DNA from 3 places in the Streptomyces sp. NPDC007162 genome. Region 2 is predicted to be linked to each of the others. Evidence: riboswitches for the same ligand, from Rfam matches in the RefSeq annotation. Region 2 holds a riboswitch; each other region holds the start of a gene.
The links. Region 2 has a riboswitch for thiamine pyrophosphate ahead of thiO (glycine oxidase ThiO). Riboswitches for the same ligand answer to the same signal wherever they lie in the genome.

Region 1 (2,262 bases), on a different contig from region 2:
TCGATCGACGGGTACAGGCCGTGGATCAGCCCGGTGTTGTCGTCGGTGTTGCCGGTGAGAGCGGCCCAGTCGATGAACTCCGAGCCGAGCAGGCCGATCAGGCACAGCGAGACCAGCGTGCCGAGCACCGCCACGGAGGTACGGGCCGACAGTCCGTGACACATGTACAGGGCGATCAGCATGATGGCGCTCGCCCCGACCACCGCCACCAGCAGCGGATTCGAACCCTGGAGGATCGCCGGGAGGATGAACAGGGTCAGCACCATGAAGCTGACGGCCAGTGCGACCAGCGCCATCACCCCGCGCAGGCGGCCCACCACCACGACGGCGAATGCGAAGATCCCGGCCAGCAGCGCCATCGGGAACTTCCGGTTCACATCGGTGACCGAGTACTGCAGATCCTTCGGCGCCGAGGGCTCGTAGGCGACCACGACCTTCTCGCCCTGGTGCAACTGCCGTGACTGGTCGGGCTGCACGATCTCGGTGAAGGTACGGCCCTTGTCCTTGCCGGTGTCGACCCGGACCGTGGCCTTCTTGCAGGTGCCGCCGTCCTCCTGCTTGCCGGACCCTCCCTCGGTGGTGGGGATGTCACCGGTCGAACCGCCCCCCGAGGCGTTGACCGACTTGCAGCTGACCGAGACGACCTTGGCGACCGTGGCCGCCTGCGTCTGCCGGTCGAAACCGACGCCGGTGCGCTCGTGCGGCGGGGCGCCGCCGGGCCACAGCACCACCAGGCCGACCACCACCGCGGCGGTGAAGGGGATCAGGATCGCCGCGATGACCTTGCGCAGATGCTTCGAGACGGGGGCGGCGGGACCGTGGCTGTGCGAGTGGCCGTGTCCGCCGCCGGTACCGGCATGTCCGTGACCCGGACCGGCGCCGGCCGTCCGGCTGTGGGCGTCGCCAGGAGCGTGCTCCTGGCCGGACCCGTGTCCGTACTCACCGCCGTGCTGGTGTCCCTGCCCGTGGACGTGCCCTTGCTCGTGCGCATGGGCACGCCCGGCACCGGCACCATGGCCCCCGTGGCCCGGTTCGCCGCCCGTTGCCGCGCCGTTGCCGCGCCGTGGGTCAGAAGGCGGATAGGGGGGCTGCTGTGTCGTGGTCACCGCCCGATCATCGCAAGAACGGCAGGGGCCCCCTGTTCACCGCGCCCGAATTGACGCTAGCGTGGAGGCACCTTTGCACACGCGGGAGCTCGGAGCACCGGGCTGAGAGGGCGCTGACCTCCGTATTCGCGATGTTTCACGTGGAACAAGTGAAGTTCCACAGGGAGCACCGCTCCACGGAAGCCGCTGCGTCGACCGCCGAACCTGTTACCGGGTAATGCCGGCGTAGGGAGTAGGTCTCATGACCAACAAGGACGCACGCACGCCTGCCTTCAGCCAGGACGAACAGCCCACCACGGGTGAAGCGCCGCAGGGGGCCGGGAAGTCCGTGGGCTGGCACAAGGGCTATGTCGAGGGCTCGCGCCCCGACCTGCGAGTGCCGGTCCGTCAAGTGCACCTGACCAACGGGCAGTCGGTCACCCTCTACGACACCTCGGGCCCGTACACCGATCCGCTCGTCGAGACCGACGTCCGCCGGGGGCTGCCCCCGTTGCGGGAGAACTGGATCGTCGCCCGCGGTGACACCGAGGAGTACGCGGGCCGGCCGGTCCGTCCCGAGGACGACGGGATCAAGCACACCGCGCCGCGCGGCGGGCTGCGCAACCTGGACGCGGTCTTCCCGGGACGTCCGCGCCAGCCGCGCCGGGGCCGGACCGGTGAGGCGGTCACCCAGCTCGCGTACGCGCGCCGAGGCGAGATCTCGCCCGAGATGGAGTACGTGGCCATCCGGGAGAACGTCCCGCCGGAGGTCGTCCGTGCGGAGATCGCGGCGGGGCGGGCCGTGCTGCCGGCCAACGTCAACCACCCGGAGATCGAGCCGATGATCATCGGCAAGCGGTTCCTGGTGAAGGTCAACGCCAACATCGGCAACTCGGCGGTGACCTCCTCCATCGAGGAGGAGGTGGAGAAGATGACCTGGGCGACCCGCTGGGGCGCCGACACGGTCATGGACCTCTCCACCGGCCGCAACATCCACACCACCCGGGAGTGGGTGCTGCGCAACTCCCCCGTCCCCATCGGCACGGTGCCGCTCTACCAGGCCCTGGAGAAGGTGGACGGCCGGGCCGAGGAGCTGACCTGGGAGATCTACAAGGACACGGTGATCGAACAGGCCGAGCAGGGCGTGGACTACATGACCGTCCACGCGGGCGTCCGA
Region 2 (2,262 bases):
CTCGATCAGGCGGCGGCCCTGGGCCAGGTCTCGGGGGCGGCCTACCGCCAGGAGGGCCGTCAGGCGGTCTTCGCGGAGCCAGCAGACGCTCCAGGCCGGGCCCGTCGGGTCGCCGCGCCAGATCATCCGGTCGGCGGACGCGTGGTGGCCCGCGTACTGGACGAAGCGGCCGAACTGTTCGGACCAGAAGTACGGCACCGGGTCGTAGACGGCGTCGGACTCGCCGAGGATGTTGGCGGCCACCGTGCGCGGGCCCTGAAGGGCGTTGTCCCAGTGGTGGATCAGCAGGCGGTCGCCGTAGCGGCCGGACGGGAAGGACGCGCAGTCGCCGACGGCGTAGACGTCCGGCGCGCCGGTGCGCAGGCGGTCGTCGGCGATCACGTCGCCGTGGGCGCCCAGCTCGATGCCGGAGCCGGCCAGCCAGCCGGTGGCGGGGCGGGCGCCGATGCCGACCACGACGGCGCCCGCGGGGACCCGCGCGCCGTCGTCGAGGACCACCGCGCCGGGTTCGACGCGCGCCACGCGCGCGTGCGTGCGCAGTTCGGTGCCGCTGTCCGCGTACCAGGCGGCCATTGGCGCGGCGACATCGGCGGGCAGGGCCCCGGCGAGCGGCCGGTCGGCGGCCTCCACGACGGTCACCGCGCAGCCGGCGGCACGCGCGGCCGTGGCGAACTCGGCGCCGATCCAGCCCGCGCCGACCACCACGATGTCGTGCTGCCGGGCGAGCACCGGCCGCAGCCGCTCGGCGTCGTCCAGGGTGCGCAGCAGGTGGACGCCGGGCACCCCCTCGGTGCCGGGCAGCGTGATCGGCTCGGCACCGGTCGCGAGCACCAGGACGTCGTACGGCACCGGTCCCGCCTCGGTGTCCAGCTCGTGGTCGGCGGTGCGCACGCCGACCGCCTCGCGGCCCAGCGCCAGCTCGATGCCGAGCGCCTCGAAGTCGACCTCGAAGGCCGAGCCCTCCGCCTTGCCGAGCAGCACGGCCTTGGAGAGCGGCGGCCGGTCGTACGGCTGGTGCGGCTCGGCGCCGATCAGCGTGACCGTGCCCGTGAAACCCCGCTCGCGCAGGGCGACGGCGGTCTGCACCCCGGCCATGCCCGCGCCCACGACGACCACGCGCCGCTCCTGTGACGTGCCCTGTCGCTGCGTCTGCCCGCTCACCTGATCACCATGGACAAGAACGATAGACAACTGACAAAGAGTCAGTCAGGGGGCGTGCCGCGTGACCTGTTGCACAGCGCCCGGCGAGGGCGTCCTTACCGCGCCGGACGACTCGGGCTAGGGTGGCGGACGTACAAGCACACGCGGGAGCCCGGACGCACCGGGCTGAGAGGGAGGCTGGCGGCCTCCGACCGTACGAACCTGATCCGGGTCATGCCGGCGAAGGGAGGGGCTGGACGCCCATGTCCTCACGTACGTCCGACGTCCTCGTCATCGGGGGCGGGATCATCGGTCTGGTCACGGCCTGGCGGGCGGCTCAGCGCGGGCTCGCCACCACCGTGGTCGACCCGGCGCCCGGCGGCGGGGCCGCGCAGGTCGCGGCCGGGATGCTGGCCGCGGTCACCGAACTGCACCACGGCGAGCAGACCCTGCTGGGGCTCAACCTGGCCTCCGCCCGCCGTTATCCCGGCTTCGCCGCCGAGCTGACCGAGCTGACCGGCCAGGACCTCGGCTACCGGCGCTGCGGCACGCTCGCGGTCGCCCTGGACGCCGACGACCGCGCCCACCTGCGGGAACTGCACGCCCTGCAGCAGCAGTCGGGTCTGGACTCGCAGTGGCTTTCCGGGCGGGAGTGCCGGCGCCTGGAGCCGATGCTGGCGCCCGGGGTGCGCGGCGGGCTGCGGGTCGACGGCGACCACCAGATCGACCCGCGTCGGCTGGCGGCCGCCCTGGTCACGGCGTGCGAGCGGGCCGGGGTGGTGTTCCACCGCGACTGGGCCGAGCGGCTGGACGTCGTACGGGAGCGGGCGGCCGGCGCCGTCACGCGCGCGGGACGGACGCTGGGCGCCGGGCAGGTGGTGCTCGCGGGCGGGAGCCTGAGCGGGCGGCTGGCAGGCGTCCCCGACGACGTGCTGCCGCCGGTGCGGCCCGTGAAGGGGCAGGTGCTGCGACTGACGGTGCCCCCGCGCCACGCGCCGTTCCTCAGCCGGACCGTGCGGGCCGTGGTGCGGGGCGGCAATGTCTACCTGGTGCCCAGGGAGAACGGCGAGCTGGTCGTCGGCGCGACCAGTGAGGAGCTGGGCTGGGACACCACCGTCACGG
Region 3 (2,262 bases), on a different contig from region 2:
TGCGACACTGGTACCACCATGCCCAAGCCCGGAGAACTCACTTTCGTCGCCCCGCGCGGAGCCAAGAAGCCGCCGCGGCATCTCGCCGACCTCTCGCCCGCCGAGCGCAAGGACGCGGTGGCCGAGGCCGGGGAGAAGCCGTTCCGTGCCAAGCAGCTCTCGCAGCACTACTTCGCGCGGTACGCGCACGACCCCGAGCAGTGGACGGACATCCCGGCCGGCTCCCGGGACAAGCTGCGGGAGGCCCTGTTCCCGGAGCTGATGACCGTCGTACGGCATCTGTCCACGGACGAGGGCACCACCCGCAAGACGCTGTGGCGGCTGTTCGACGGCACGCTCGTCGAGTCGGTGCTGATGCGCTACCCGGACCGGGTGACCATGTGTATCAGCTCGCAGGCGGGATGCGGGATGAACTGCCCGTTCTGCGCGACCGGGCAGGCGGGTCTCGACCGGAACCTGTCCACCGCCGAGATCGTCCACCAGATCGTCGACGGTATGCGGGCGCTCAGGGACGGGGAGGTCCCGGGGGGACCGGCGCGACTCTCCAACATCGTCTTCATGGGGATGGGCGAACCGCTCGCCAACTACAAGCGGGTGGTCGGCGCCATCCGGGCGCTGACCGATCCCGCTCCCGACGGGCTCGGCCTCTCGCAGCGCGGGATCACCGTCTCCACCGTCGGACTCGTCCCGGCCATCCACCGGTTCGCCGACGAGGGCTTCAAGTGCCGGCTCGCGATCTCCCTGCACGCCCCCGACGACGAACTGCGCGACACCCTGGTCCCGGTCAACACCCGGTGGAAGGTGCGCGAGGTCCTCGACGCCGGGTTCGACTACGTCGAGAAGAGCGGCCGCCGGCTGTCCATCGAGTACGCGCTCATCCGGGACATCAACGACCAGGCGTGGCGCGGTGACCGGCTCGGCCGGCTGCTCAAGGGCAAGCCGGTGCACGTCAACCTCATCCCGCTGAACCCCACCCCGGGCTCCAAGTGGACCGCCTCGCGGCCCGAGGACGAGAAGGCGTTCGTCGAGGCGATCGCCGCGCACGGTGTTCCCGTCACCGTCCGGGACACCCGTGGCCAGGAGATCGACGGGGCCTGTGGTCAGCTCGCGGCCACGGAGCGGTAGCCTGAGGGCGGATCCACAGCCGTACCCACATCTTCATATTCCGACAGGGGAGCGCCACAGCGCTGAGAGTGCGGCAATCGGGCCGCAGACCCTCTGAACCTCGCCCAGGTCATTCTGGGTAGGAAGTTCGGTCATCACTCAAGCTGTTGCGCCCTGCCCGCGAGCCCCGTGCTCACGGGCAGGGCCGCGTCTCTTCCTGGTCCACCCCAGGAGGAAAACACCAGTGCACACCAGAACCCTCGTGGCCGCGGCCGTCGGGCTCGGTCTCGTCACGCTGTCCGCGTGCTCGTCGTCGGACACCGGCGCCGACGCCAAGACCGTCACCCTGGTCAGTCACGACTCGTGGGCCGTCTCCAAGAACGTGCTCAAGGACTTCGAGAAGCAGTCCGGCTACCAGGTCAAGGTCCTCAAGGACGGCGACGCCGGACAGGCCGTCAACAAGGCGATCCTGACCAAGGACAACCCCCAGGGCGACGTCTTCTTCGGCGTCGACAACACCCTGCTGTCCAGGGCTCTCGACAACGGATTGTTCCAGCCGTACGAGGCCAAGGGCCTGGGCCAGGTCGCAACGGCGTACCAGCTCGACGCCGCCAAGCACCGGGTGACGCCCATCGACTACGGCGACATCTGCGTGAACTACGACAAGGCGTACTTCAGCGAGCACAAGCTGGCCCCGCCCGCGTCGTACGCCGATCTCGTCAAGCCGCAGTACAAGAACCTCCTCGTCACGGAGAACGCCGCCACCTCCTCGCCGGGCCTCGGGTTCCTGCTCGGCTCCGCCGCCCGGTACGGGGACGGCGGGTGGCCGGACTACTGGAAGAAGCTCAAGGCCAACGGCGTGAAGGTGGTCGACGGCTGGGAGCAGGCCTACAACGAGGAGTTCTCCGGTTCGGCCGGCGGGAAGAAGGCCAAGGGGGACCGGCCGCTCGTCGTGTCGTACGCCTCGTCGCCGCCCGCCGAGGTCATCTACGCCGACCCGAAGCCCAGCACCGCCCCCACCGGTGTCGCGACCGGCACCTGCTTCCGGCAGATAGAGTTCGCCGGACTGCTGAGCAACGCCGGGAACACCAAGGGCGGCAAGGCGCTCATCGACTTCCTGGTCTCCAAGGAGTTCCAGGAGGACATGCCGCTCAACAT

Region 1: another riboswitch for thiamine pyrophosphate. It lies ahead of thiC (phosphomethylpyrimidine synthase ThiC); the one in region 2 lies ahead of thiO (glycine oxidase ThiO).
Region 3: another riboswitch for thiamine pyrophosphate. It lies ahead of ABZ646_RS02465 (thiamine ABC transporter substrate-binding protein); the one in region 2 lies ahead of thiO (glycine oxidase ThiO).

The regions. Positions count from the first base shown of each region.
Region 1 covers NZ_JBEYFC010000037.1:2,990-5,251, reverse strand. The annotation lists gene ABZ646_RS06930 (YibE/F family protein) at 1-1,106, opposite strand, end outside; TPP riboswitch at 1,178-1,355, shown strand; gene thiC (phosphomethylpyrimidine synthase ThiC) at 1,348-2,262, shown strand, end outside.
Region 2 covers NZ_JBEYFC010000024.1:33,213-35,474, forward strand. The annotation lists gene ABZ646_RS05140 (FAD-dependent oxidoreductase) at 1-1,161, opposite strand, end outside; TPP riboswitch at 1,295-1,406, shown strand; gene thiO (glycine oxidase ThiO) at 1,404-2,262, shown strand, end outside.
Region 3 covers NZ_JBEYFC010000010.1:23,269-25,530, forward strand. The annotation lists gene rlmN (23S rRNA (adenine(2503)-C(2))-methyltransferase RlmN) at 19-1,125, shown strand; TPP riboswitch at 1,161-1,268, shown strand; gene ABZ646_RS02465 (thiamine ABC transporter substrate-binding protein) at 1,349-2,262, shown strand, end outside.